Regions from separate parts of the Sporacetigenium sp. TC11 genome, predicted to be linked through region 2. Evidence: riboswitches for the same ligand, from Rfam matches in the RefSeq annotation. Region 2 holds a riboswitch; each other region holds the start of a gene.

Region 1 (10,384 bases), on a different contig from region 2:
GGCAAATATTCCAGTTAAGGATTTTAAAATAGGTCAAAGGACAATACTTCTTTACGGTGTTGAAAGCGACGAAGTTAAGAAGCTTTTTCCGGATGTTGTTGCTCCAAAAACTGTAGATAAGGGAAGATTTGAAGGTGTGTTTCCTGTCCTTTGGAGAAGACTATCAGAAAAGGGAGGGGAATCAAAGCAACTAGATCCTTACTTTCACTCAGAAGTTTGTAAAGATTGTAATGGTGAGAGATTAAACGACTTAAGTCGTAGTGTAACAGTAATGGACACACGTCTTCCAGAGTTAGTTTCTTTATCTTTAATTGAATTATATGATTGGATATTAGGTCTTGAGAACTCTACTATTGGTGCGAATAAACTAATGGTAGAATCATATCTATTAGATCTGAAAACAAAGATTAAAAGGATTATTAATGTTGGCCTAGGCTATCTTTCTCTTAATAGACAAACCATGACTTTATCAGGAGGTGAAGCACAAAGGATAAAATTAGCAGCAACTTTGGATTCTGATATAACGGGAATCATATACATAATGGATGAACCAACAATAGGCCTTCATCCAAAGGATACAGCTGGGATTATAAGTATACTAAAAGAGTTAAGAGATCTTGGAAATACAGTTATAGTAATTGAACATGACATAGATGTTATGAAGAAAGCTGACTATATTATAGACATTGGCCCTGGTTCTGGGAAATATGGCGGTGAAATAATTGGAAAGGGAACTTTAGAAGAACTTAAGAAAATAACTAATTCTGTAACAGGATCTTATCTCAATAGAAAAATAGAAAGCAATAAACAGTTTAGAAAAGGCATAGGAAAAATTATAGAAGTAAAAAATGCAAATTTACATAACTTAAAAAATATAGATGTTAAATTTCCTATTGACTGTTTGATTAGTGTTACTGGAGTTTCAGGTTCTGGAAAATCAACATTGGTATTTGATGTACTATCAAAATGGGGTACAAAAAATCAAACAGATTGTAATATTGTAACAGGAACTGAAATATTTGATCAAATAATCACAGTAGAGCAATCTCCTATTACTAAGATGAAGCGTTCAAATGTAGCAACATATTCTGATGTTTATTCTGAAATAAGAAAAATCTTTGGTAATTTAAAGGATGCAAAAGAAAAAGGATTAAATATTAAGCACTTTTCATTTAATACGAAGGGCGGACGTTGTGAGAATTGCGAAGGCCTTGGATACATCACGAGCAATATGCTGTTTTTTGAGAATTTAGAAGTTCCTTGCCCAGTTTGTGGTGGAAACCAATTTAATGATGATGTTTTATCTGTAAAATATAACGGAAATTCTATTAAAGATGTTTTAGAAATGTCTATTGAAGATGCGATTATTGCATTTGATAATTATCCAAAAATTCTTAAGGTCCTAAATTTACTTAAAGATGTAGGATTAGGTTATCTTGAACTAGGGCAAACATTGACTACTTTATCAGGTGGCGAAGGGCAACGATTAAAACTTGCAAAAGAATTAATTAGTAACGAAGGCAAGAACAATCTATATTTAATTGATGAACCGACAACAGGACTGCATCCAATTGATGTAGAAAATTTTATTGTGCTTTTAAATAGAATTGTAGATTATGGAAGTACAGTAATAGTAGTAGAACATAATGAACAAATTATAAAAGCTTCTGACTGGATAATAGATCTTGGGCCAGAAGGTGGAATAGATGGAGGTAGGGTGATTGCCGTTGGTACTCCAGGTGAGATAATCTCCAATAAAAATTCTGTAACAGGGAAATTTTTGTGCGTATAAAGCAATAGGCTAACTCTTCTAGTTAGCCTATTATTTTATATTTTTTTGATAATACTAAGTTTAGTGTTATTTAAACTAAATTGATTTTTTAAAAGTTATGTATTTTTATGTAAAAATTTGTACTATTCAGTCACATGCATAATGTGATAAAATTATATTTATCTTAGACATCTTAATGAAAATATATTTTAAATTGAAAAAGTATGTTTCTTAATCATTATAAATTGTTGTATAATTAAGTATTAAGCGTATTGAACTAATTAAATTCAATATAAGGAGGACGATCGATGAGTAGACATGTACCGGAAATTAAAGGGATGCTTAGAAGTCATATAATTGAGATGCCATCTGTAATAAGACAAGCTACTGGCATAAAAATATTTGGAAAGAGGCTAAAGTCTTTTATTTTTACAACTGATGTAGTTGTTATTAAAAATCATAATGCAGATGCTATAATTGCTGTATATCCTTTTACACCTCAGCCACTTATAACTGAAGCTTTAGTATCTACTGCAGATGTTCCAGTTTTTTGTGGTGTTGGCGGCGGGACTACAATGGGAAAAAGAGTGGTAAACTTAGCTTTAGATGCTGAGTTTAAGGGTGCAATGGGAGTTGTTGTCAATAGCCCTACACCAAATGAAGTTATAAGGAACATGAGAGAAACCATCGATATACCTATTATAGTTACTGTTGTTTCAGAGTATGAGGATATTGAAGCTAGAATTAATGCAGGAGCAACAATATTAAATGTTTCAGGTGCGAAAAGAACTGCTCACATAGTTAGACAAATAAGAGAGAAGTTCCCAAATTTTCCAATTATGGCGACAGGAGGACCTACTGAAAAGACTATTGTTGAAACAATAGAAGCTGGGGCTAATGCCATAACATACACGCCACCATCTATAGCTGATATGTTTAGTGAGAGAATGGACGTATATAGAGTTAAATATGAGAATGAATCAAATGATTAAATTTTTAATAAAAAGGGACTAGTGTTATTTTAATAATCTAGTCCCTTAAAATTCTACAAATGCCAATCTCAAAGAGCATAAGGAATGTAATTATAATTTATCTCTTAAAACAGTTATAAAACCATCTAATATGTCATGACTAACAAGAAAACCTTTAGATTTATAAAACTCCAAAGCATTAGCATTACCATTTGAAACAAATACGAAATAATCATCAATATCATCAAATTCCTTTAACCATTTCATAGACATATCGAAAAGCACTGATCCAATTCCTTTTGATCTATACTCTTCTTTAATATAAAATTGTGATAAACATCCTACATTAGATCTTTTTACAGAAGAAAGATCAAAGAAAGTTGCAAAGTCGCTACAATATGTTTCTTTTGGAGATACGTTAGAATATACATAACCAACTGGTTTATTATTATCTCTTACAACTACAATGTAATTGTGTAGTGCAGTTTTCACAGAAGGAACCATTCTAGAATCAAAATTCATTGGATTAAATAATTCTGGTGTAACTGTTGCCACTGATTTTTGGAACACCATTAGTTCATTGCATAAATCTTTACAGTATTCAATTTTATCATTAGGTATAACTTCATATGTTATATTCATTTATTTCACTCCTTGTATTTAAATAAGCCTTAGGATTTCCTAAATAAAATTAATTGATCAATTATGATATAATTATAATACATGATAAAAAAACTACAAGTATGCAGTATTTAATGACTAAGTAAGAAAAAACTGACTAAAGGAGTTATTAAATGAATAGTAAAAGTAATGAAAATGAAAATACTAAAAATTGTCCATTAACATATGCCCTAGAATTAATTGGGGGTAAATGGAGACTTCCTATTATATGGGCTTTGAATCAAAATGATACTTTGCGTTATAACGAACTTAAAAGAAAAGTTGATGGAATAACAAATATGATGTTATCCCAATGTTTAAAAGAAATGGAAATCTATGGCCTTGTTAATCGAAAGCAGTATATGGAGATACCACCAAGGGTAGAATACTCATTGTCAGAAGATGGTAAAGACTTAATACCTGCACTTGAATCATTAGCAAGATGGGGTAAAACTATGAGAAATAAGCAAATAGACACTTTTGATAAAGAAAAGTTAGAATTAGAATCAACTCTCTAAGTTTAAAGGTATATAAATAAAATACAAAGTGGTGAGATTTGAGTCTCACCACTTTTATAAAATAACTAAAAATCACAATTTTAATTTACATCTTTTACATATGAGATTCTTTATGAGTATCTTTAGTTTTATCTTTATCTTCGTCTTTCCAAGCGATTAATGCAATATCTTCACCTAATCTACTTTTTAACTGTTGTTCTAATTCTTGTACTGCTTTTAACTCATCAGATTTTAAATTTGTCATTTTAAACATAGTATCACTCCTTATTTATTATTTTAAAGTCAATATTATTTTGTCTATATCCATATATAAAAAGTCTAGTTATTTTTTAACTATTAAGTTTATATTTAGTTATATTTGCAATACTTATTTTGTATTTTATTGATGAGAATTAAAATACAAATGATTTTATTTATTAGATTTTAAATGATCCATATAAATCTTAGTTTCATAAACAACCACAGGCATAAGGTAAAGTAGAGCAATTAAGTTAGGAATAGCCATAAGACCATTTACAATATCGGCAATTATCCAAACTACTTCTAACTTTAAAAATGATCCAAGAAGTACCATAAAAACAAAGACAACTCTATAACCATTTATGCCTTTAGTACCAAATAAAAACTCAAAACATCTTTCACCATAATAACTCCACCCTAGTATGGTAGTAAAAGCAAATAAGGTTAAACTAATTGTTAAAAATAAAGGTCCGATACCAGGAAGTACACTTTCAAAAGCACTTTGAGTCATAATAGCACCATTTAAATCTCCTTGCCAAACACCGGACAATATAAGTGAAAAACCAGTAAGAGAACAAATAATTAAAGTATCTATAAAAGTACCAGTCATAGAAATAAGACCTTGTTCAGCAGGCCACTCAGTTTTAGCAGCAGCTGCAGCAATAGGTGCACTACCAAGTCCTGATTCATTAGAAAATACACCACGAGCAATACCATTTCTAATAGCCATAGAAACACTAGCTCCCATAAATCCACCAAATGCAGAAACCGGAGTAAAAGCACTTTTGATTATCAACATAAAAGCAGATGGTATTTTATCAAATGAACTTGCTAGAATTAATAAACATATTAATATATAAAGAACTGACATAAAAGGAACTAACGCAGTTGAAACATTAGATATATTTTTAAGTCCTCCAAATATAATTAAAGCAACAATTAAAGCCAAGGCAATTCCAGTCATTCTAGGGTCAATTCCAAAACTTCCGTTAATGGCATCAGTTATAGAATTAACTTGAGTAAAAGTACCAATACCTAAAAGTGCAACTAACACACCACTTATAGCAAAGAAAATTGCAAGAGGTTTGTATTTATTACCCATACCGTTTACTATGTAATACATTGGTCCACCAGATATTTGCCCGTTTTCATCTTTAGTTCTATACTTTATAGCAAGAACACCTTCAGCATATTTAGTAGCCATACCAAAGAATGCAGCAACCCACATCCAAAATAATGCGCCAGGACCTCCCACTTTTATAGCAGTAGCAACACCAACTATATTTCCTGTACCAACAGTAGCAGCAAGAGCTGTACATAAAGCACCAAAGCTAGAAATATCACCACTACCATTGTTTTCAGCTTTAAAAATCAACCTTAGAGCAGTAGGGAGTTTAGTAATTTGCAAAAATCCAAGCTTAAAAGAAAATAAGATACCAGTACCTACTAATAGTAAAAGTAAAGGTGGACCCCATATGAAAGTGTCCATTTGGTTTAAAACATCAATTAAATTCATAAAAATACACTCCTTAAAATTATTTGCTTTAATAAATCAACAGAGAAAAATGAATTAATTGACAGGAGAATTAAAAAGAGCTAAATCTAATATAGATTCAGCTCTGGATAAATGACAACTATAAAAAGGTACTCAAAAAAGTACTAAGTATATAGTATGTGATCCCTGTCCTTTTGCCTGAGAGATTGAGCTAAATTGCCTTGCCCCTTCGGCGCCCATAATGGGTCTCTCCAGAGTTCCCTAAGCTTTACAGTCCTACTTTTATAAAAGTACCTGAGAGTGTTATTCCTTCGGTGTGTCAAATTTGACAACTCTTCTATAAAGCTTCAATCGGGTATTGATTTGTTATTAGCATTATTTTAGATTATATTAAAGCATACTATGATAAATGTCAACTAAATATTTTGATTTTTATACAAATAATATATCGACAGAATTCTACTAATCATTGACATTATTTTATTTAAAGTATAAAATTTAGATATGTACTAGGGGAGCCGTTATGGCTGAGATGAATTTTATTCAGACCCTTTGAACCTGCACTGGATAATGCCAGCGAAGGGAAGTTGTAGTATAATACATAAGTTAAATCTAGTTTATATAGATTTATAATTATTGAATTATCAACTCCTTTCGATGGTATGTTAAATACTGTTTGAAAGGAGTTTTTTTATGCAATTTTCACAAAGATTATTATCAAAAGCTAAACCAATTTGGGAAGCTTACCTAGAGCATCCTTTCCTTAAAGAACTCAGTCAAGGCACTTTGGAAGAAGAAAAGTTTTGTTTTTACGTTAAACAAGACTATGTTTATTTAATAGATTACATAAAAATTTTCGCATTAGGAATGGTTAAAGCAGATAATTTAGAAGATATGAAAGCTTTTTCTAGATGTGCAAATGCTATAGTAAATATTGAAATGGATTCACATATTGAATTTGCAAAGAAGTTTGGAGTAACTAAAGAAGAACTTGAAGGTACAAAACCAAATGCAAATAACTTATCATACACTAAGTTTATGCTTCAAATATCTAATCAAGGATCATTAGCAGAATTAGTGGCAGTACTACTTCCTTGTATGTGGAGTTATGCGTTTATTGGTAATACTTTAGCTAAAGATAAAAAGGCATTAGAGCACCCTCTTTATAAAGAGTGGATACTTACTTATGCAGATGAAGAATACAATAAGGAAAATGATTGGTGTATAAAATTAATGGACAGACTTGCTGAAGGTCTTCCAGAGAGAGAACTTCAAAAATTAGAAAATCTCTTTGTCCTTTCTTCAAAATATGAGTACATGTTTTGGGATGGGTGTTATAAAAAAGAAAGTTGGGTTATTTAGATGAAAGCACTAGAAATTAATAATTTATCATTTAGGTATAAAGATTCAGGAAAACTTATAATCGATGATTTATCCTTTAGCATAGACAAAAATGAATTTATTACAATAATTGCACCTAGTGGAACAGGGAAAAGTACTCTTTTTAGGTTGATTTTAGGGCTACTAAAACCACAAACAGGCACTGTCAAAATAGCAAAGGAATATAATAAAAATGTTATAGGATATATGCCCCAAAATGATTCATTAATGCCTTGGAGAAATATCCTCGACAATACAGCTGTTGGACTTGAATTAAATGGTCATAGTAAAAAAGAATCTAGAAAAATAGCAGCTACATACTTTGAAGACTTTGGACTTAAAGGTACTGAAAAATCATACCCTCATGAATTATCAGGGGGTATGAGGCAAAGAGCTTCTTTTTTAAGGGCTATAGTAAATAATCCTTCAATACTTTTATTAGATGAGCCATTTTCTTCTTTAGATGCATTGACTAGGAGAAAGATGCAAACATGGTTATTAGATCTTTGCCAAAAACAAAAAAATACAGTATTTATGATAACTCACGATATTGATGAGGCATTGCTTTTATCTGATAGAATACTAATTTGCACACAAATACCATATAAAAATTTAAAGTCTATAGACGTTAATTTTAGAAGACCTAGAAACTATGAAACAACACTTTCTAGTGAATTTATAGAGCTAAAAAGGGATATTTTAAATATTCTCGATGAGATAGATGGTAAAGGGGGGAGGATATAATGAAGAAATTTAAGGATTATATATTCCCCATAACATTTTTAATATTTATTTTCTTAGCTTGGGAGTTTTTAATACCATATTTTAATATACCAAAGTATATTTTGCCTAGGTTTTCTAAAGTCACTGATGCTTTGTTCACCCAAAGAGAATTATTGTACAATCATTCATTAATAACTTTAGGTGAAGCAATATTAGGCCTTAGTATATCAGTAATTATAGGTATATCTTGTGCACTTTCTATATATCTTTGGAAAAATGTAGGAAAAACATTATACCCAATTATAATATTTTCTCAAACAATTCCAACGATAGCATTGTCACCTATTATGATTATGTGGTTTGGATATACGATATGGTCAAAGGTGGCAGTTGTAGTGTTGTTTTGTTTCTTTCCTATAGTTATAAGTACTCTAGATGGATTAAATAGTGTAGATAAAGATTTAGAAGATGTTTTAAAAGCATTAGGAGGAAGTAAACTTCAGATATTTTTAAAATTACATATGAATTCTGTACTGCCTAATTTCTTAAGTAGTTTAAAAATAGCTGCTACATATAGTGTTGCAGGGGCTACCATAGGAGAGTGGTTAGGAGCTGAAAAAGGACTTGGTATATATGTAAAAAGAGCATCTGGAATGTTACAATCAGATTCAGTTTTTGCAGGAGTGTTAGTGTTATCATTTTTAGGATTAACTTTGTTTTCAATAGGGTTTTTACTAGAAAGGATTTTATTAAAATATAGAAAAAAAACTAAGGAGGAGAATCATGAAATCAAAAAGAGTGAGTATGTTATTAGTAATAGTTATGATGTTTAGCTTAGTTTTAAGCGGATGTTCTAAGAAGGAAGAAACAAAAGCTACAAAAAATTTAAAAGAAGTAGATGTTCTACTAGATTGGTATCCAAATGCGGTTCATTCGTTCTTATATGCTGCCCAAGATCAGGGTTATTTTGAAGAAGCAGGGTTAAAGGTTAATTTAATTACGCCATCAGGTACAGAAGATGGAATTAAACTAGTAGCTTCAAATCAAGCTGATTTAGCTATAAGTTATCCAAAACAAATTATTTTGGCTAAAGGGGAAGATATTCCAGTTAAGTCAGTTGGTGCAATAGTTAGAAGTTCATTAAATCAACTTATGGTTCGTAAAGATGTAGGAGTTAAAACATTAAAGGATTTAGAAGGAAAGAAAATAGGTTATCCATCATTTGATATTGATAAGGAAACAGTAAAGGCAATGGTTGCTGAATCTGGTGGAAATCCTTCAAAAATAGAGTTTGTAGATGTAGGTTATGAATTAATGGCTGCTATTCAAACTAAAAGGGTTGATGGAATAATAGGCGGATACATAAACCACGAAAAGATATTATTAGAAAAAGAGGGAATACAATTAGATACTTTTAATCCAGCAGATTATGGAGTACCTAACAATTATGAGTTAGCATTTATAGCTAGTGACGATGCAATTGAGAATAATAATGAAACTATACAAGCTTTCTTAGATGCTGCTAAAAAAGGATTTGAATATACTCAAAATAATCCTGAAAAAGCTTTAGATTTAGTGTTAAATGTTCAAAATGAAAACTTCCCACTTGATGCAGAAGTAGAAAAGAAGAGCTTAGAAATATTAATGCCTCTTATGGAAAATAAAAGTGGTAAATTCTTAAGCCAAGATGAAGAAAATTGGACTAAGAATGTAAAGTGGTTAAGAGAAAAGAATTTACTTAAGAAAGAAGTTAATAGCAAAGATTTATTTAAGTAATATATAGAAATCCAGCAGTTTAAGTACTGCTGGATTTTTGATTTATAAATAAAAACCATCCATGATAAAATCTTTATTTGGAATGTCTAGGGTTTTAAAGTGTTCAAGAAATTCAGTATTATCATATTCTACTTCTCTAAATGCAACATCTACACTGGTATTATCAAAGGATATAACCGCATAGCGGGCTATGGGCTTATGATAACAACCTAAAGATCCTGGGTTTAAATAAATTTTGTCTTCAGTTTTAAAAAATTGAAGAGGATGATGATGTCCAAAACATATAATATCTTCTCTACAGTCATCAAAAAGATTATTAAGGTTTTCAAGGGACGGCTGTACAACTTTATGATAAGGATCTTTGCTAATGTGTTCATTTATCATATTTGATTTTAAATGGTAATGTAAAAATAATGCAGATTTATTACAAAAGCTATTTCTTATAAAACGTGGAAGCTTTTCTAACTTTGATGCCAAAGATTTATCCAATCTATTTGCTATCCACTTATGGTGTTCTAATGATTTTTTATCCTTATGGGGGTATTTTTCATTATTTGACAAAGCTAAAACATATTCATCATGATTTCCTAAGGTCATATATATATTATTTCTAGAAAAAAGAGTATCTAAAACTTCATTGGAATTTGGACCAATTCCAATCATATCACCTGTACAGTAAATTTCATTTATATCTTTGTTTTTATCTATATCATCAAGTACAGCCTTCAAAGCAGGAAAATTCCCATGTATATCAGTTATTAAACCTATTTTCATTAATGTACCTCCATATAAAATACTGATATATAATGTATTTCCTAAAAATTATTAAATTATTAGGTTTAACTTTCAA
Region 2 (10,384 bases):
AGGGCCACTTCCTGGACCTCCGCCACCATGAGGAGTAGTAAATGTCTTGTGAAGGTTTAGATGAACAACATCAAAGCCCATATCGCCTGGTCTTGTTATACCCATGATAGCATTAGTATTAGCACCATCATAATATAATAATCCCCCCGCCTCATGAACAAGACTTGCTATTTCACTTATATTAGTTTCAAATAAGCCAAGAGTGCTTGGATTAGTAAGCATAAGCCCTGCTGTATCTTCATCTAAAACAGCCTTTAGGTTTTCTAAATCTACGGCTCCATTTTCATCAGATTTTATTTCTACAATATTAAAGCCTGCAACGGCAGCACTAGCAGGATTAGTACCATGTGCAGAATCCGGAACTATTATTTTTTTTCTATTATAGTCTCCTCTGCTTTCATGATAAGCTTTCATAACCATAAGCCCTGTTAGCTCTCCATGTGCTCCTGCTGCTGGCTGTAATGTAAATCCATCCATTCCTACTATTTCTCCAAGCTTTCTTTCTAAATTATACATAAGTTCAAGGCAGCCTTGAGTAGTCTTTTCTGGCTGATATGGATGAACTCCTGTAAAATTTGGATTTGAAGCCATATCTTCGTTAATCTTAGGGTTATATTTCATAGTACAAGAACCTAGTGGATAAAAACCAGAATCTAAACCATAGTTTTTATTTGATAATAAAGTATAATGTCTTATAACATCTACCTCACTAACCTCTGGCAATTCTAAATCCTTTTTTCTAAGTAGCTCATCTGGAATTAATTCTTCGAAATTACATTCAGGTACATCACAGCTTGGAAGTGAATAAGCTTTTCTTCCTTCTTTTGATACTTCAAATATTAATTTATTATATTCCTTCATACTATCCCCTCCATCAACTTAACTAAGTTATCTATTTCTTCTTTATTTCTCTTTTCTGTTACACAGAATAAAATAGAATTCTTTAATTGAGGATAGTCTTTTTCTAAGGAATATCCACCTAAAATACCTTCCTTTAAAAGCTCATCATTAACTATATTTGGATCTACTATAGATTCTACTGCAAATTCCTTGAAAAATGGTTTATTGAAAACAGGCTTACATTTTCCAGATTTTATTAATTCATTGTAAGCATAGTGAGATTTTTTCATACATTGCTGAGCTACTTCTTTAATACCTTCTTTACCCATAACAGACATATAAACAGCAGCTGCAAGAGCATTTAATGACTGATTTGAGCATATATTTGACGTTGCCTTTTCTCTTCTTATATGTTGTTCTCTTGCTTGAAGAGTTAGAGCAAAAGCTCGCTTTCCATCGATATCCTCTGTCTGCCCTATAATCCTTCCTGGCATTTTTCTCATAAGTTTTGAAGTAGATGCCATAAATCCTAAATATGGTCCTCCAAAATTCATAGCATTTCCTAGGGATTGCCCTTCACCTACAGCAATATCTGCTCCGATTTCTCCAGGGGTTTTTAAAACACCTAAAGATATTGGATCTACACTCATTATTAACAATGCCTTATTTGAGTGAGTTATTTTTTCAACTTCACTTAAATCTTCTACTACTCCAAAAAAGTTTGGATTTTGAACTATAACTGCAGCAGTATTTTTATCTACTAATTTATTCAAATTTTCTATATCTGTTTCTCCATCCTTGAAATCTACCTCTTTGATTACCCCTCCATGAAATTTCATGTAGGCTTCTAATACCTTTCTAGTGTCAGGATTTACAGTTTTAGAAACCACTATGTTTTTTCTCTTAGTGCTTCCCATAGAAATCATAGCAGCCTCAGCGCAAGCTGTAGCACCGTCATACATAGAAGCATTCGAGACCTCCATGCCTGTAAGCTCTGCAATCATTGTTTGATACTCAAAAATTACTTGAAGAGTTCCTTGACTTATTTCTGGCTGATAAGGAGTATATGCAGTATAAAATTCTGATCTAGATGTAATATGACTTATAACCGAAGGAATATAATGGTCATACGCACCTGCTCCAAGAAAGCAAACTAAATCTTCATTGCTTAGATTTTTCTCTGAAATATTTTTTAATTCCTTACTTACCTCAAGTTCTGACATAGGTTCATTAAGATTAAGTCTTCTATTCAACTGTAAGTTATCAGGTATATCCTTAAACAATTCTTCAACAGTGCTTATTCCGATAATTTCAAGCATCTTTTTTTGCTCTAAATCAGTATTAGGTATATAAGGAAACATATTATGCCTCCTTAACGCAGAACTCTTCATATTGTTCAGCTGACAATAAATCCTCCAGCTGAGATTTATCATATATTTCAAGAACAATCATCCAATTTTCAAAAGCATCTTCATTTAATAACTCTGGATTGTCAACTATGACTTCGTTTACTTCAACTACCTTGCCATCAAGTGGAATAAATAAATCAGACGCTGCCTTAACTGACTCTACAGCACCAAATATGTCTTCAGCACTTAACTCTGTGTCTACTTCAGGTAATTCAACATAAACAATACTTCCTAAGGCATGTTGAGCAAAATCAGTAATTCCAATATAAGCTTTATCCCCATCTACCTTTACCCATTCATGATCCTTACTATAAAGTAACCCCTTTAAAACTTTCATAATAAATACCCCCATAGTTTATTTTTTATAGTTTTTGTTATAAAACTTTTTATTAATAACTTCTGCTTTTACAGGTTTATTTCTAATTAAAATATTTATTTCTGTTCCAAAACCAGTATATTTAGAATCTATAATAGCTAAGCCTATATTCTTTTTAAGAGTTGGTGAAAAATAACCAGTTGTTACAAATCCAATATTATCACCATTAACTTCGACTGCATAACCATGTCTTGGAATGCCTCTTCCCTTTAATTCAAAACCAACAAGCTTTCTTTTTAAACCCTCTGCCTTTTGTTTTAGAAGAGCTTCTCTACCTACAAAACTATCTTTATCTAGTTTTACAAAATACCCCAATCCTGCTTCTAACGGTGTTATATCCTTAGAAATTTCATTTCCGTATAAAGGTAGAGCTGCTTCAAATCTCAATGTATCCCTACAGCCTAATCCAGCTGGCTTAATACCACAAGATTTCCCTGCTTGTAATATACTATCCCAGATTTTTTCAATGTGCTGATTTTCAGTATAAATTTCAAAACCATCTTCTCCTGTATAACCTGTTCTTGAAACAAGACATTTAATCCCGTTTATTAATACACCTCTTTTACAGTAAAAAAATTCTATTTCATCTAAATTCAAATCTGTTAAATTTTGAAGTATTTCCTGAGCTTTTGGCCCCTGTATTGCAACTTCAGAAACTTCACTAGATATATTTAAAATCTCAACTTCATAACATCCTTTATTTTCTATCATCCAATCAAAATCTTTTTCTATATTGCCAGCGTTAATAACTAAATAGTAATGTTCTTCGTCGAATTTATAAACTAAAAGGTCGTCGACTATTCCCCCGTCTTCATAACACATAAATGTATATATAACCTGATTATCCAAAAGTATGCTTACATCATTTGTAACTAAGTTTTGAACATATCTAAATGCATCTTTGCCCTTTACCTCTACCTCTCCCATATGTGATACATCAAATAATCCAGCATTGTTTCTTACAGCTTCATGCTCTTCAATAATACCCTCATACTGTACTGGCATTAGCCATCCAGCAAATTCTATAACCTTTCCCCCATGTCTCTTATGAGCATCATATAGTTTAGTTTTTTTTCCATTATCCATATATACACCCCCTTTATAAAATAAAAAGAGATATGAAAGCATAAATAATATATGCCTTCATATCTCTGTATATTTACCTGAAAGCTTTAGTAAAACTTAAAAAGTCTACTTTTCTTCTTCGGCGCCCTAATGGGACTTTCCAGAGTATCATCAATTAACGGTCCTTTTGCCTGAAAGATTCTAAATTAATCGGCATTAATTTATTGCTTCTTCGGCTATCCAAATGGATATCTCCCGTTAATGTCACCTGATAATATTAAGTTCCTAAAATTTTCCTTTTACAATTCAATTATACTATAATTTTCATACTATTATACTCTAATTAATATCTTAACAAGTGTAATCCTAATTATTATATATGCTGAAATCTTATAAGTGTTCACAATATACTGTTGAATTCTAATAATATATCTGATAGTATTTTCTTAGAATTAATAAAATAAATAATCAAGGGGGATAAACATGCTATTCATTGATAATAATCTCACAAACCCTAATTTTAATTTAGCAGCTGAGGAATACATACTAAAAAACTTTAGTGAAGATGTTTTTATGCTTTGGAGAAATGAACCTTCAATTATAGTAGGTAAAAATCAAAACACATTATCAGAAATAAATTATGATTATGTTAAGGAAAAGTCTATACCAGTAGTTCGAAGGCTAACAGGTGGAGGGGCTGTATTTCACGACTTAGGAAATTTAAACTTTACCTTCATATCAACAGATGATGCTAAAAGTTTTAATAATTTCAGAAAGTTTACTCAACCTATAATAGATATACTAAAAGAATTATCTGTAGACGCAGAGTTTTCTGGACGAAATGATTTAACAATAGATGGAAGAAAGTTCTCTGGAAATGCTCAATGCAATTATAAAAATAAAGTTATGCATCATGGTACTTTATTATTTACTTCAGTAATAACAGATATTTCTTCTGCTCTAAAAGTAAAACCTTCTAAATTTGAAGGTAAAGGTGTAAAATCAGTAGCAAGTAGGGTGACAAATATTAGCGAACATCTAAAAAATCCTTTAACTATATTAGAATTTAAAGATATGATTATGAAACACATTTCTCAAACAAACACTGATTATAAGATTTATAAATTCTCAGAAGAAGATTTGAACAATATAAAAAAATTATATGACGAGAAGTACAACACTTGGGAATGGAATTTTGGAAGCTCACCTAAATATACTTTGGTTAACGAGTTAAAGTATGTAGGCGGAAATGTAGAATTTTATTTAAATGTTGAAAAGGGAGTAATAACTGATTTAAAAATATGTGGAGATTTTTTTGGAAAATCTGATCTTTCTGACATTGAAAATTTACTAATAGGAATAAGACATAATGAAAAAGAAATAAATGAGGTATTGTCAAAGGTAGATGTTAGTGACTATATGGCTGGTGCCAAAATAGAAGACCTTATTAATGGATTAATATAAAATTCGCTTCACTCATGTCGCCAACGACCTTGAAAAACAGGGACCTTGCTCAAATTTATAAGTTGAAAATTTAAAAAGAGCCTTCTCTTATATATTCAGAGGGCTCTTTTAAGTATTATCTAATCTTTTAATGTCGCTAATGTCGATTTCCATTTTTATACCTCTTCACATTCTTTACATATACATACTAAACTTGAATTTTCCTTGTCATAAGTTACTGAAAATTCATTTTCCTTAACTTCATTACCACATACAGAACATTTTGAACCTCTAGTTTCTGATTTTGCTATACTGTTTACAAATGGTGCCATAGTAACCACTCCTTTTAAATTTTTTTATTTTATTGCTTTTTGGTTTAAGTTATTATATGATTTTATGGCATAATGTTATACATTTATTTGAAAATTTTTTACGACATTTATTTTTTATTTAAAACAAAAAACTCTAGCAATATTTTGCTAGAGTTTTATATTATCCTCTATATTTTTATATTTTAGTTAATACTCGTATAGTTTATAATATAATGTATATGCTTTTCTTTAACTTCTGTTGGACCGTAGATATAATGAGTATGACCTCCATCAGGAGTAGGAATATCTGGTCCAGTTGTTACTTTATAACAATGAGTATGTCCATCATTATAAGTTGTTACGCCCTCTATATAGTGAACATGGGGTATTCCGCTTGGTGCTGATGAAGTCATTCCTTGATAATAATGAATATGACCATCATCCAATGTTGTCATACCTTCATAATAGTGATTGTGATATCTCATATAGAGTCACCCCCTTCTTGGATAAGCTAGTATAAGATATGAAAATTAATTAATATATGTTACAATAAAAAAACCCTGCTAACTTTATTAACAAGGTTTTTAAAAATTTTATTTTAATTTTCTATACAATATCCTATTACCTGGATTTTCATCATCAATTTCAACGTTTTTATATTCTCCATTTTGCACTTCATTTTTGAATCTACGACCATCTATAGTATGTTCACTCATTGGAAGATCCTCACTTACAATGTCCCTATACTCAAATGGATGACCTGCTGGAACTTTATCTAATTTACTTTTATCTATATGGCTCTTATCTTTCATTTATAATTCCTCCTTTTGTATTATTCATAAATTATTATCACCATATAAATAATTATTATTTGCTAGTATGTTAATGTAATTTAATACTAATTACATCCACTATAACCACATTCTGGGCATAATGTACAACCACCTGTAGCAGTTATACCTTCAAATCCACATTCTGGGCATTTAAATGGTATCTTTTCGTTATAGTCTACTGTTATAGTTATTTCTTTATTTTTATCTAATGTTTCTACAGTTACTTCTTTTTTAGATTTTTCATTTATAAGAACACCACTTCTTTGACAACCATCTCTATATATAGTAACTCCTTTTAATCCACTTTCCCATGCATTCATATAGATATCATATACACCTTGAACAGGGAATTCATAAGGAATATTTATTGTAGATGATATAGATGCATCTATATATTTTTGCCATGCTTTTTGCATTCTTATTCTATCTTTATAATCTAGGTTCATTGATGTCACAAATATATTAGGCAATTTATCTTCATCACTTATTCCATGTAAATCCATATACTCTTTAACCACAGGAGTATATACCTTATAATAAACATCCTCATCATGTAGACTTTCAGTTTTTCTTACATAAGATAAGTTATAAATTGGTTCTATTCCTCCACTTATACCTAGCATAGTAGATATAGACCCTGTTGGTGGTATTGTAAGTAGTTGTGAATTTCTAATTCCATATCTTTTAACTAAAGCTTTTACCTTTGGCTCTATATTTTGAATAAAAAATGGAGAGTTAAATATAGCTTCTTCATTATATTTTTCAAAAGGTCCAAAATCCTTTGCAAGCAATGCAGATTGCTTAAGTGCACAATTTAACATAGTGTTTGCTATATCTTCGCAAAGCTTTATAGATTCATCACATCCATATCTTATGTTTAGTTTTATAAGCATGTCCGCTATTCCCATGACCCCAAGGCCTATTTGTCTATATTTTGCTACACTTATCCTTTGTTCTTCTAATGGATGTAGAGATAATCCTTCATCCAAAACTTCATTCAATCCTATTACACATTCTTTTACGCAAGATTTAAATTTATTAAAATCGAAACTTGCATTTTGTGTAAATGGTTGTATTATAAATTGTGATAAATTTATAGACCCTAATAAACAGCTCCCTCCAGATGGCAGAGGCTCTTCAGCACATGGGTTTACGCCTGCATAATAAAACTCCTTATCTTCACTCATTAAATGCCAATTCTCTATTTTGTCCCAAAATAATATACCAGGTTCTGCAAAATTCCAATTATTTTTAGTAAGCTTAATAAATAAGTTATACGCATCAATTTTTTTAATTATTTTTTCTCCTGTCGATTGTACTATAAATGTACAATTGTATTCTTCTTTATTCTTAACACATTTCATAAATTCATCAGTTACTTTTACAGATATATTTGCCTTTGTTACTTTATTTAAATCTGTTTTTATATCTATAAATTCCCCTATATCCGGATGACTTACATCCATACTCAACATTAGAGCACCTCTACGCCCTTTTTGCCCTATAAGTCCTGTAACCATGCTATATAAATCCATAAAGGATACTGACCCAGTAGTAGTTCTGGCTGCATTGTTTACCTTAGCACCTTTAGGTCTTAGCTTTGATATATCAAATCCAACTCCACCACCATAACTATATGTCCTAGCCAATTTTTTAGCAGTATCAAATATACTCTCTATATTGTCCTCTGGTTGACTTAATACGTAACAATTAGAATATGTTATCTTTATATCGTCTTTATAAAGGCCTCTATTTGCAATTATTCTACCTGCAAATAAAAACTTTTTTTGTCTTATTAATTTTTCTATACGGGTATTTACTCCTGAAACACGATTTATCCATTCATCAAAACTTTCGTTATTATATCTATACTTATTACTCCATATAGATTTCTGAAGATCATTCATATCCCAGGGCTTATTTCTTACAGCCGATCTTTTTTCTCTATACAATATATAGTCTTTGGCAACATCTTTTCTATTAGATTCCATAAGTGCAACTTCTACTAAATCTTGTATTTCCTCTACACTGTATGTCCTATTATTATTTACTACTATGTCTTTTACGTATTCAGAAATATATGTAGCAAGTTCTTCATTAGGTCCTTTTTCGCTAGATAAAGTAGATTTATATACAGCATCATATATTTTTATGTGATTAAATTTTTCTAAACTCCCGTCTCTTTTAGTAATATATTTCATACACATCCTCCTTAACAAAAGCCTATACTTATTTGTATACCCAATTATCTTCGTTTTTAAATATATAATTTAAAAATAAAAAAGAGCCTCAAATTGAGACTCTTTTGTTATATAGTTTATTATGCAGATTGTTTTTTCTTACCGAAGAATGATCCTAATATACCACCTACTATTGCTGGAACTATCCAGTTAAATCCAAGTGATGCTAGTGGTAAACTATTTATAAATGGAACGTTTAATCCAAATCCTTGTGCTACAGTTAATACACTTACAACTAAAGTTACGTATACTGATCCTTTGTAAACAGCTTCATTATTAATTACATTTGAGAATATATTCATTATTACAAGAACTATCATTACAGGATAAAGTACTACAAGTATTGGAGCTGAAACTTTTATTATTGCATTAACTCCAAAGTTAGCTACTACAGCACTAAATACGCATATTCCTATAACTAAATGTTCATATTTAAGTTTTCCATTTGTTGCAGTTGCAAAGTAATCTGAAACTGCAGCTGTTAATCCTATAGAAGTTGTTAAACATGCTAATGCTACTATAACACCAAGTATTATCTTACCTGGTCCACCTAATATATGTTCTGTTATTGCAACAACTAAAGTTGCTTGTGATACATCAGCACCATACATAGTAGATACTGTTGCACCTAAATATGTTAATCCTCCGTATACAAGAATTAGTCCTATTGCTGCTACTCCTGATGACATTAAAGTTAATTTTATCTTTTCTTTTTCTTCTGTATATCCTTTATTAACAAGCGATGTTATTATAACAGCTGCAAAAGCTGCTGCTCCTAGTGCATCAAGCGTTTGATATCCTTGTGATATACCATTTGAGAATACATTAGCTATCATTGGCTCTGGGCTTATATCGCCTATTGGTGTCATTACACCTTTTATTATAAGTACTGCTAATGCTATTAAAAGTGCTGGCGTTAAAATTTGTCCAACTATATCAATAACTTTTGATGGTTTTATAGTTAATACTAATGTTAATCCAAAGAATATTACTGAGAATAGTATTGGGCTAAATCCTGGCAATGAAGGTAATATACCCATTTCAAATGTTGTTGCTCCTGTTCTAGGTATTGCTAATAGTGGCCCTATACATATCATTATAGCTGCTCCGAAAATAGCACCTAAACGTTTTCCTCCCATATTCATTATGGCACTCATAGATCCACCTGCTTTAGCTGCTGCTAAAACTGTTATTAATGCTAGTCCAACGTCTGCAATTATAAATCCTATAAATCCTATTCCCCATTGAGTCCCCGATGTAAGTCCAAGGTATGGTGGGAATATTAAGTTTCCTGCTCCGAAGAACATTGCAAATAATGCAAATCCTACGGTGATAACATCCATAGTTCTTTTGTTCATAAATACACTCCCCTTTCAAAATTCAACAATTTTCTAAATATTATGCCTCTTATTGATATTTTAAATCTTTTAGTTAATTCAGTCAATATAAAATTTTAAAAAACATATAAATATTTTTACATGATAAGTATTTATTTTATGTAAACAAAAAAAGAGCCCCAATTGGGACTCCTTTATTATTATATAGATTGTTTATTTTTACCGAAGAAAGATCCTACAATACCACCTACTATTGCTGGAACTATCCAGTTAAATCCAAGTGAAGCTAGTGGTAAGCTATTTATAAATGGAACACTTACTCCAAATCCTTGTGCAGTAGTTAATATAGATACAAACAATGTTATATAAGTTGCACCTTTAACAATAGCACTGTTTCTTATTACATTTGAGAATATACTCATTACTACAAGAACCATTGTTACTGGGTAAACTATAGTTAATATCGGAGCTGCAAATTGTATTATAACATCAACTCCAAAGTTAGATACTACAGCACTAAATACACATAT
Region 3 (10,384 bases), on a different contig from region 2:
TTATGTACTATCATGTCTGGAGTATGTACTAATATGTAGCTAGCTCCCTTTAAAACTGGATAAGTCATACTCTGCACCCCCAATAAGTTTTTAAAAGTGTTATATATTATAATAGATGGGCAAAAGCCCATCTATTTTATTGATTTTCAAATACTGTTTGACCATCCACTTCAGTAGTTAAAGCTTTTAATGCATTTTCTACTAATTTTCTTCTCAATGATTTTTCTTCCTTAGCATCTACTGATGGGTTTCCTAATGGATGAGGTATAGCTATTGTTGGAACTATTCTATTAGCCCCAACTGTTAATGATATTGGAACTACAGTACACATGTGAACCACAGGTATACCAACTCTTTCTATCTCTTTTACCATCGTTGCACCGCAACGCGTACAAGTGCCTCATGTAGAAGTTAATATAACTGCATCTACACCAGCTTCTTTTAATTCTTTACCTATTTCAGCCGCATACTTTTTAGCACTTGCAACAGCTGTACCGTTACCAACAGTTGCATAGTAGAATTCATGTAATTTTGCTATCTTACCTTCCTTCTCCATATCTCTTAATACATCAACAGGTAATACCCTGTCAGCATCTAGGTTTGCATAAACTGGGTCATATCCACCATGAGCTGTTTCATGAGTTTCTTCTGTTAAATCCTCAAAACCAGCTAAGCTATACTTTCCATATTTTGAAGCTGATGAAGACTCTATTCTATCTGGATTTCCTTTTGGAACTATTCCTCCAGAAGTAACTAAAGCTATTTTAGCTTTTGATAGATCTATAACAGCTGGGTTTGGTTCAACTCTATCAAAATCTGGCATTGGATATTCAGTAACAAAATTTTCACCCTTTATTTTCTTTACTAGCATATCAACAGCTCTTTGAGAACCTCTCTTGTCTGAGAAGAAGTTCTTTCTTATTCCTCTAGCCATGTACCCTTCTTCTTCAGGTGATCCTATTTCTTCATTTTTAGTTAATTTCAATGCAAATTTAGCTACTGCTGGAAGAGCTTTTCTCATCCCAGCTGCAGAGTCCGATGTTTGCACTATATATATGTCTTTCTTAAACATATCTGCCCCTGGATTTTCTATATACATTCCAGTTAATACAGGTATATTTAATTCATCTTTAACAGCTTTAGTTATAGTACCAGCTGCAACTCCGTATCTACCTGCATTAAAGGCTGGTCCTGCTATAAATAATTCAGGATTAAACTGTTTTATCATCGCTAATACTTCTTCAGTAGCGCTTTCTAAGTTTTCATTAAAATATGTGTCACCACATACTATTGCAGCTACTACTTCAGCATTATCCCCTAATAATTGATTTAATTGTTTACTTATTGGAGGTAGCTCATTAGCTACATGTGGCTTAGTATCAGCCTTTTCTTCTCCACCTATCCCAGCAAAAAACTGATTTATATAGTGAACTACTCTTAACTTCTCCATAAAATTCCCCCCTTTCGACTTTCCATTAGTCGTTGAACTTACAGAATTGGCCTCTTATATTTCTCATTTCATCTAATATAGCATCAACATCTAATACCATTTCCATCATACCGATTTGCTCATCATATACACCTGGATCAAATATATCTTTCATTTCAGGTTCTACAACATGGAACACTCTTAATCCTAATTCTACTCCAGCTAACGGTCCTGCAAAAGTTGGATCTCCTGCAGTAACTGTTTCAGCTGCTAGACCAGCAGCTTCAGCTTCAGATGCACCTAGAATAACCACTAAGTTTTCTGCACTAAATTTGTCAGTAAACTCTTTAACTCTTTTTTGGTTTTCTAAGTCCATAGCCCCTGCAGCAGTTCAGACAAAGCATTCTGTTGAAGAAAAAACTACTTCAGCTCCATCTACAGTTTTTATACATTCTTCTATTGCAGGTCCCGGAATACCGTCACGGTCCCCAATTATTATGATCTTTTTATTCTCTAATAAGCTCATAACTATATCCTCCTCTTAAAATTTTTATATGTTTGTTGAATTAGAATCCTTTAGTAGTTAAATATCCGAATCCTGTTTCATTTGTAGCGCCAGTTATAGCTTGTATTTCTACTTCTATACTTCCATCTTCTCTTAAACTTCCAGCAAATCCCCCAGCTATAACATCTACTACACCTATATGTCCTATGATTTTATCCATTTTTGGAAGAACTACTACTTCATTTGCATTACCGCCTGTAACAACAGCGTCTGCTCTAAGATCGGCATCTGCTAATGATTGAGAAGCCCCATCTCTACCAGCATATTCATCTGTAACTATAACAGTTTTTATATCTTCCATTTCTATTTTTTTGCAGTTCATTATAAGGTCAGTATCTGGATTACCAAAACCTTCTTGAGAAATTATAACTGCATCTAATCCTAAATACTTACATAACTTAGCAGTCCAGTTAGAAGATCTTTCCTTATCAGCTAAGTAAACATTTTCATTAGTTATAATAACACCAACGAAATTATAATCTTTTCCATGTCCTTCATATAAATCTTCTACTACAGAGTTGTTTAAATGAACATATGTTGGGTTTTTATCACAAGCAGAAACACAGTTGCCGCTTACTATTGCACCATCCATTAATTCACTTGGATATAATAAAGTTGGAACTATTTGCTTAGCATCTACTCCATAAACATATGTATCATGTAATAGCCCTTGAGTTTGTAACATATAAACATATCCAACTTTAGGAAGCTCTGGATATTCTTTTATAGATTCCATTAAAGGCTTAGTTTCATAAACTTTAATTTCATCTGGATTAACATTTCTACCAGCTTCTCCTAGATATCTAGCAGCTTTAAATCCTACCATTCTAACAGCTTTTTCATGTTCATGTTGTTTTAATTCATCAAGTGGCTCAGCTATTACCACTACATTATGTAGTTTAGAAAATGGAGTATAGTCAGCACCTGGTCCAGTCATATCTACTATACCTTCTTGGAAACCAACTATTTTACCAGTAGTTACAACAGCCATTCCTTTTAATGCATGAGTTCTACCTTCTCCTACTGTATCAACCTTAGAAAGTATTCCTGGGAATATTCCCCCCTTACCTTCTACTTTTACTCTTGGTTCTACAACGTCTTTAACAGGAGTTATTCTTATACTTTCTCCTGGATGAGCTAATTCTATATCTATTGACTTTATACGCTCATCTCCACCAATCTCCCTTATCATTTCTTCTTTATTGATATATAAAACGCCACTTTCAATTTTAGTCACATCAGCGAATTGTACATCATTTATGAAGATCTTACCTAATTCAAGACGCATGTGGTGCACCCCCTAATATTTATTTAAAAGTTAAGAATCAAATAATCCTCAACTCTTACAACTTAAATGACTATATGTGTTTCTTTATCATTTCTTCTACTCTAGATTTACTAGCATCTTCTTTAGTTACTTCATCTATTTTTTGGCCTTCTTTATATATAGCTATTGTAGGTAATCCCAAAACCTTTTGTTGTATAGCTAATCTTCTAGCTTTAGTTGTATCTAATTTACAGAATTTAAGTTTATCACCATATTCGCCTTCTAATTGTTCTATATCTGGCATTAAAGCCTTACATGGTTCACAACCTTCACTCCAAAAGTCAACTAAAACTACTCCATCAGCTTTTAATACTTCACCTTCAAAAATTTCTTTATCAAGTATTACCATATTAAAATACCCCCTTTAATATTAATGTTCAAATTTAGAATCTATATATCTTTCTGCTGCTATAACGGCTATTGCACCGTCAGCAGTAGCAGTAACTACCTGTCTTAAAGATTTTTCTCTACAATCCCCCGCTGCAAATACTCCTGGTATATTTGTTCTCATTTCTGAATCAGTTATTATATATCCTTGTTTATTTACAGTTAATTTATCCTTAAATAAATCAGTTTGTGGTAAGTATCCTACAAATACGAATAACCCCATTGTTCCATCATTTTCATCAGCTTGATACTCAAAGATTTCGCCTGTCTTAGTATTTTCAAATACTATAGACTCAAGTATTCCATCTCCCTTTATTTCTTTAACACCTGTATCAAACCAAATATCTATTTTAGGATTTTTTCTAGCTTTTTCTTCTATAGACTTAGCGCATCTTAATTCATCTCTTCTATGTACTATTGTTACCTTTCTGGCAAACTTAGTTAAAAACATACCTTCTTCAACTGCAGTGTCTCCACCACCTATAGCAAACACTTCAAAGTCCGTGAAGAAGTCTCCATCACAAGTAGCACAATATGATACTCCCTTACCTGTTAACTCTTTTTCGCCTGGAGCTCCTAATTTTCTTGGACTAGCACCAGTAGCTATTAGTATAGCCTTAGCTTTGTATTCCCCTTTTTCACCTTTTAAAACTTTTATGTCTGATTCTAGGTCTGTGTCTAGTATAGTGTCTTTTACCATATCTGCACCAAATTCTCTACATTGTTCAACCATTCTAGCTATTAAACTTGGCCCTGTAGCATTTGGTATAGATCCAGGGTAGTTTGCAACTTCTTCAGTTGTAACTATTTGACCACCATTTTTGTCTTTCTCTATTATTAGCGTCTTCATTTTAGCTCTTGCTCCATAAAGACCTGCTGATAAACCAGCGGGACCTGCACCTATGATTATTAAATCATATACATTTTCCATATCCATAATACCCCTCCTTTTTATATTACATACTCTATTCTTTCTATTGTATTTTTGAATATATCAAGGTCAACTACCTGGAAGTCTTCTATTATATTTAAAGGCCATTTTGGTGTATCAAAATTTCCTCTAAATTTTGTAGCTGTATTTAAGGCTTCTTCTATCAACATTACAGAATTCATATCTAATTTTTTGTCATATTTTAATATTATAGTTCTATATGGAGTTTCATTTGGTTTAACACTTCCATAAAGCGGATGAGATAGTAATCTATATCCAGAGTGTATATAATCTCTACATTTTTTAAGTATACCAATATAATCTTCATCTAAAAATTCAATGTTTTTATTTAAATTACTATCTCTAACAAGAGGATTGTTTGTTAATATCAGCAATTATAACACTTCACTTTCTCTTAAGTTGTTTTTTGTAATAAAAAACAGGGAAAACAAATACCCCAATTTGTTTTCCCTGTTGATTCCAGGGTTCTGTCCAGATATAGTCTTTTTGCCTGAAAATTTCACTTAATTTCTTGGGAGGAATTAAGTTTGTCCCTTCGGCGGCCTATTGGCTCTCTTCTATATCCTTCTTTCAGACTCTTTATACTTTTCTAAATTTTCTATACCATTATTATACATTCTAGGAAAACGTTATTCAATCCTTTTTTGTTAATTTTTTATTAATTTTTACAATCTAAAGGCTACATTTCATTTTATTATAATTAGTTAACATTTATGACTTAATTTAATTATTTTTCATGTACTAAATATACTTTCTACTTCTATATAAGATATCCTTCTAAAATATTATGACATGTTTTTACATAAAAACACCCTTATAATTATAGGTTATAAGGGTTGATTGTTATAAATTTAGTTTTTTTGTTACTTCATGTAGAATATTCCCATTACTCCAGGGCCTGCGTGAGTTCCTATAGATGTTCCTACATCTAATATAACTATATCTTTCGGATTTATCTCTTTTTGTATCATTTCTTTTAATTTTATCAATTCGTCTTTATTATCTCCATGACCAATGCCTATTGTTTTATCACTGAGGTTTGTTCCACCTCTTTCTTTAACTAACTCAACCATTTTGGATATGACATTCTTTTTTCCCCTAACCTGGGCTATATTTGTAACTAATCCATCTCTTACTTCTAGTATAGGTTTTATGTTAAGCATAGTTCCTATTGCAGCCTTAGTAGAAGATATTCTTCCACCTTTTTGTAGATATTCAAGTGTATCTACGGAAAATATTACATCCATTTTATCTTTCATTATTTGTAGTTGGTTTAATATATCTTCTATATTTTTACCTTCCTTAGCCATTTTAGCAGCTTGAACAACTTGCATACCAGCTCCATAAGAAAAGTTCATAGTATCAAAAGTATATATATCTCCATCTATATCGTTTTTAGCCATAATCCCAGACTGATAAGTTCCAGATGCTGCAGATGATCCTCCAACATATAAGATTGTTTTTCCATCTTTTATGTGTTTATCAAATACCTCTTTAAACTGTATATATGTAGCTTGAGAAGTTTTAGGTACAACTTTTTCAGTTCTAAGTTTTGTATAAAATTCATTTATAGATATATCTATCCCATCTCTGTATTCTTTTCCGTCGATTATAATTGTTAGAGGAACGATATCTATATCATATTCTTCTATTAAAGTTTTCGGTATGTCTGATAGACTATCACATACAACTTTTATATTACTCATTATACAATCTCCCTCTATATATTAAATATATATTCACCACTTAATAATTTTATCCTGTTATCTCATACTAGGATAATCTAGTTGCCTTAATGCTTCATATACTACTATAGCTACTGAGTTAGATAAATTTAGTGATCTTGCTCTCTCTATGTTTAACATAGGTATTCTTATACAGGTATCTAAATTTGCATTTATTAAATCTTCAGGAAGTCCCTTTGTTTCTTTTCCAAATACTAAGAAACAATTATCCTCATACTCCACATCTGAATGAGCTTGTTTTACCTTAGTAGTTCCATAGAAAAACTTGCTATTTGGATTTTTTTGTCTTAATTCATCAAAACTATCATAGTATTGTATGTCTACTAAGTCTAAGTAATCTAAACCAGATCTTTTTAAATATTTATCATCCATAGAAAATCCCAATGGTCTAACTAAATGCAGTTTTGATTTAGTAGCTGCACAAGTTCTTATTATATTCCCCGTATTTTGAGGTATTTCAGGTTCTACAAGCACTATATTTAAAGCCATATTATTCCTCCTTATTTTATGTATCTAAATACAAAAGGTCTTTTTATATCAATTGCTTTTTTAGGACAAAGTTCATGACAACAATAACATCTTATGCACGAATTTAAATTTATATCGGGTCCTTTATCATTCATATCTATAGTTTTGGCAGGACAAACTCTTGCACATTCTCCACATTTAACACAATCCTTATATCTTATGGCAGGTTTTGGAGTAAAAAATAGTGTCACATATTGTTCAAGTATTTTAGGAATTTTACCTTTAAAAAAGTTTATATTTCTATTTTTAGGAATTTTATAATCTTTTATTATTTTATCTTCGAGTTTCTCACCAACTATAATTATATCAGAGAAATCTTCTTTTAAAAGTTTTCTTTCTAAACTTCTTTGTACGGTAGGAACAGTTCTTGGATCCAAATTTATTATTTTACATCCAACTACATCTAAAGCATATGGATTAGACGAACCTATAAGCAACCCTACTTTTCTAGGTATTCCAGCTGACGGCCCTTCGCCTTCCATACCTATTATTCCATCCATTATTGTTAATGTAGGTTTTACATATTCGCATATATCTACCAATGCATCAGTAAAATCCTTTAGATCTGGCATTTTAAAGTGATATTCAGCCTTTGCCATTCCAGGTATTACTCCAAATAAGTTTTTGACTCCGCCAGTGTAGGTAGCCATGACATGTGTTTTAAGTTTACAAAGAGATATAACATGATCTACATCTTCTACAGGTTTTATTACAGTTAGGTATTTTAGTATTTTACCTTCTTTATTTTCAACCTTTGCTTCAGATATATCGTAATTTAACTTAATATTTAATTCGTTTGCTATTTCCTCAATTCCACAAGCTTTATATATTCCATTTAGAATCCTTTCTGTATAAGGCCCTCCAGGACTATCTCCTACTATAACTTCACAATCCAACTTTAAAAGTTCTTCTGCTAACGCTTTTAAAACTAATGGATGTGTAGTCGTAGCTTCTTCAGGTCTTTTTTTCATTAAAAGATTCAATTTTATTAAAACTTTACTTCCTCTTTTTATGTATTTTTCAAGGCCTCCTATATCTTCAATCATTTTATTAAATGAAGTTTTAATATCTTCATATATATAATCACTACATTCTCTTATGGAAACTGTCTTCATTTTATCCCCCTATATATTTAATAATTTATTCAAAGCCCTTGCTACTCCGCTTTCTGTATTTTTATCAGTAATATAGTTTGCCTTTTCTTTTACTAAATTCTCTGCATTTCCCATAGCTACACCCATACCAGCATATTCTATCATACCCAAATCATTATAGTTATCACCAAAAGTTATTATTTCTTCTCTCTTTATTCCTAAAAATTCTGCAAGTCTTTTAACTGCATGTCCTTTGTTTACACCTTTATTCATTATTTCTATATTAGTGTGCCAAGAGCTGCATATTTCTATATTATCAATATGTTTTAGTTCCTCTTTTATTTCTTGCAATAAAGCCATATTTTCATCTTCTATAATTATAACCTTTAATATATCTTTGTCTTTTATAACTTCTTTTATATTGTTATCTATAATTATATTTATTTTCATATCTTCTGACGCAGATTGATTAAACTTATAATATCTTAAAGAAGAGTGAGTTAATTCCTTACAAAACAATGAATCAGCAGTATAAAACTGATAAAACAAATCATACTTATCCAATATATCTATTATTTTTGTGCAAGTATTATATTCTATCTTATCTTCATATATAACATGTCCTGTATGTTCTTCTTTTATAATTGCTCCATTACAAGCTATTATTGGAGTATCTATTCCGAGAAGTTTTGCATAATTTCTAGCTGATGTATATATTCTTCCAGTAGCTATAGCTACTTTTATACCTTTATCTATGGCCTTTTTTAAAGCTTCTTTATTTTCTTCACTTATTTCGTGATGATCGCTAAGTAAAGTTCCATCCATATCTGTAACTATTAATTTATAATCCATATAATACCACCTCATGTTTTCTATACATTTAAATTTCTATTTTAATATAAAATCAAATAAAAAACAATTAATCTCCTATCCTCAAATTTAGAAATAGGAGATTAATTTCTTTAATTTTATTTACCTTTTAGTATTATTTTATCTTTAGGTGGATAATAACTTTCTCCAATAAGCTCTTTTTTAGTTATTTTTCCATTTTCATTATAAATTCTATAAGTGTTTATTCTATATCCTAATCTTCCCTTTTCTTTTATTACTTCTTCTCCTTTAGGAATATTTTCATCAGTTTCAAATACTACTTTGTTAGGTATAGTTTTGGTAATATCCGTAATTATTCTAATATCCATTTTATCATTTAAATTTCCATATATAGTGGATATAACTTTATTTTTTTCTACTATATTTTCTACATACACTGGATGAGTATAATTATTTTTAAACTTTAAATCTATCCTGCCATATACTAAAGTAGCATCTCTTCCTTTTTCAATATAAGCACTAGGTATTGAATGATTTCTAACTTGTGTTATTTGTAATCCTGAATATAATACAGAATTATATAGTGTAGATGATACTTGACAAACTCCACCTGCTATACCATCCTCTAATTCTCCATTTATTATAATGGGAGCTTCCTTAAATCCTTGTTTTTTGCCTCTTTTTCCTGTCAAATTATTAAATGAAAATTCTTCTCCAGGATTTAAAAGTATTCCATTTACCTTGTATGTTCCTAATTTTATATTATAAGATCTACCTTCTACTTTATTATTAAATTTAGTTTCAAATCTGCCTAAAACTGTATTTATTTGAGATAGATAATTGCTAGTTATATTCGGCTTTATTGTATCTACAGGAATTATTATATCTTCATAACTTCTAGAATTTAAGTTATTGACTATTACTTTTTCTAAATCATTTGATTTTATCTCTGTTCCATCAATATGTGGGGTTATATTTATAGCTCCATTTCTAGTTTTTAGTTTTGCATTTACTGAATCTTTATTTATATTTTGTTTTAAATTATCTATATAATTCTTTAATTTATCTTCATCATATTTACTAGTTAAATTTATTACTTCCTTTGACTTTCTATTTAAATCCCAAATCTTCTTTATATTAGCTACATAACTATTATCTCTACCTATGTTATATGCTTTTTCTATATTTTTTTGTATTTCATAGTTATAATTTATATCTTTTGAGTTAAATGTAAATGCCTTATTTTCATATATCAAATTTATTTGTCTATTTTCATTATAATTATCTAATTTTTGTAAAGCCTCATCTTTAGTTAGTCCGCCAACATTTATATTTTCTATATATACATTTTTATATATTTTATCAGTACTGTTATAGCCATAACTATATATATTAAAACTGGATAATAGTATACCAATTGTAAAAACTACTATAATTATTGACTTTTTCATGAAGATCCAGCTCCTTTTTTATAGTAATTGCAATATTCTTTTATAGGACATATACTACACTCTGGATTTCTAGCT

Evidence for each region. Region 2 has a riboswitch for glycine ahead of gcvT (glycine cleavage system aminomethyltransferase GcvT). Riboswitches for the same ligand answer to the same signal wherever they lie in the genome.
Region 1: it holds a riboswitch for glycine, as region 2 does, so the genes downstream of both, ACUSRV_RS11990 (alanine/glycine:cation symporter family protein) here and gcvT (glycine cleavage system aminomethyltransferase GcvT) in region 2, are expected to answer to the same signal.
Region 3: it holds a riboswitch for glycine, as region 2 does, so the genes downstream of both, ACUSRV_RS08625 (GrdX family protein) here and gcvT (glycine cleavage system aminomethyltransferase GcvT) in region 2, are expected to answer to the same signal.

What each region holds. Positions count from the first base shown of each region.
Region 1 covers NZ_JBYVNY010000008.1:44,247-54,630, reverse strand. Annotated here, with positions in the region: gene ACUSRV_RS12015 (ATP-binding cassette domain-containing protein) at 1-1,792, shown strand, start outside; gene ACUSRV_RS12010 (hydrolase) at 2,080-2,763, shown strand; gene ACUSRV_RS12005 (GNAT family N-acetyltransferase) at 2,854-3,384, opposite strand; gene ACUSRV_RS12000 (winged helix-turn-helix transcriptional regulator) at 3,537-3,920, shown strand; gene ACUSRV_RS11995 (hypothetical protein) at 4,015-4,173, opposite strand; gene ACUSRV_RS11990 (alanine/glycine:cation symporter family protein) at 4,330-5,676, opposite strand; glycine riboswitch at 5,832-5,920, opposite strand; TPP riboswitch at 6,157-6,257, shown strand; gene tenA (thiaminase II) at 6,349-7,017, shown strand; gene ACUSRV_RS11980 (ABC transporter ATP-binding protein) at 7,018-7,779, shown strand; gene ACUSRV_RS11975 (ABC transporter permease) at 7,779-8,591, shown strand; gene ACUSRV_RS11970 (ABC transporter substrate-binding protein) at 8,542-9,534, shown strand; gene ACUSRV_RS11965 (metallophosphoesterase family protein) at 9,577-10,308, opposite strand.
Region 2 covers NZ_JBYVNY010000001.1:288,872-299,255, forward strand. Annotated here, with positions in the region: gene gcvPB (aminomethyl-transferring glycine dehydrogenase subunit GcvPB) at 1-861, opposite strand, end outside; gene gcvPA (aminomethyl-transferring glycine dehydrogenase subunit GcvPA) at 858-2,201, opposite strand; gene gcvH (glycine cleavage system protein GcvH) at 2,203-2,586, opposite strand; gene gcvT (glycine cleavage system aminomethyltransferase GcvT) at 2,605-3,711, opposite strand; glycine riboswitch at 3,775-3,856, opposite strand; glycine riboswitch at 3,860-3,958, opposite strand; gene lplA (lipoate--protein ligase) at 4,174-5,154, shown strand; gene ACUSRV_RS01410 (hypothetical protein) at 5,310-5,465, opposite strand; gene ACUSRV_RS01415 (YmaF family protein) at 5,648-5,929, opposite strand; gene ACUSRV_RS01420 (hypothetical protein) at 6,038-6,256, opposite strand; gene ACUSRV_RS01425 (adenosylcobalamin-dependent ribonucleoside-diphosphate reductase) at 6,343-8,478, opposite strand; gene brnQ (branched-chain amino acid transport system II carrier protein) at 8,598-9,875, opposite strand; gene brnQ (branched-chain amino acid transport system II carrier protein) at 10,055-10,384, opposite strand, start outside.
Region 3 covers NZ_JBYVNY010000004.1:168,825-179,208, forward strand. Annotated here, with positions in the region: gene grdC (glycine/sarcosine/betaine reductase complex component C subunit beta) at 1-68, opposite strand, end outside; gene grdB (glycine reductase complex selenoprotein B) at 137-1,450, opposite strand; gene grdA (glycine/sarcosine/betaine reductase complex selenoprotein A) at 1,476-1,955, opposite strand; gene ACUSRV_RS08610 (glycine/sarcosine/betaine reductase component B subunit) at 1,996-3,282, opposite strand; gene trxA (thioredoxin TrxA) at 3,353-3,670, opposite strand; gene trxB (thioredoxin-disulfide reductase) at 3,692-4,639, opposite strand; gene ACUSRV_RS08625 (GrdX family protein) at 4,660-5,034, opposite strand; glycine riboswitch at 5,129-5,230, opposite strand; gene ACUSRV_RS08630 (DegV family protein) at 5,524-6,366, opposite strand; gene trmL (tRNA (uridine(34)/cytosine(34)/5-carboxymethylaminomethyluridine(34)-2'-O)-methyltransferase TrmL) at 6,424-6,894, opposite strand; gene ACUSRV_RS08640 (DUF362 domain-containing protein) at 6,906-8,048, opposite strand; gene ACUSRV_RS08645 (Cof-type HAD-IIB family hydrolase) at 8,058-8,879, opposite strand; gene ACUSRV_RS08650 (VanW family protein) at 8,996-10,309, opposite strand; gene nth (endonuclease III) at 10,306-10,384, opposite strand, start outside.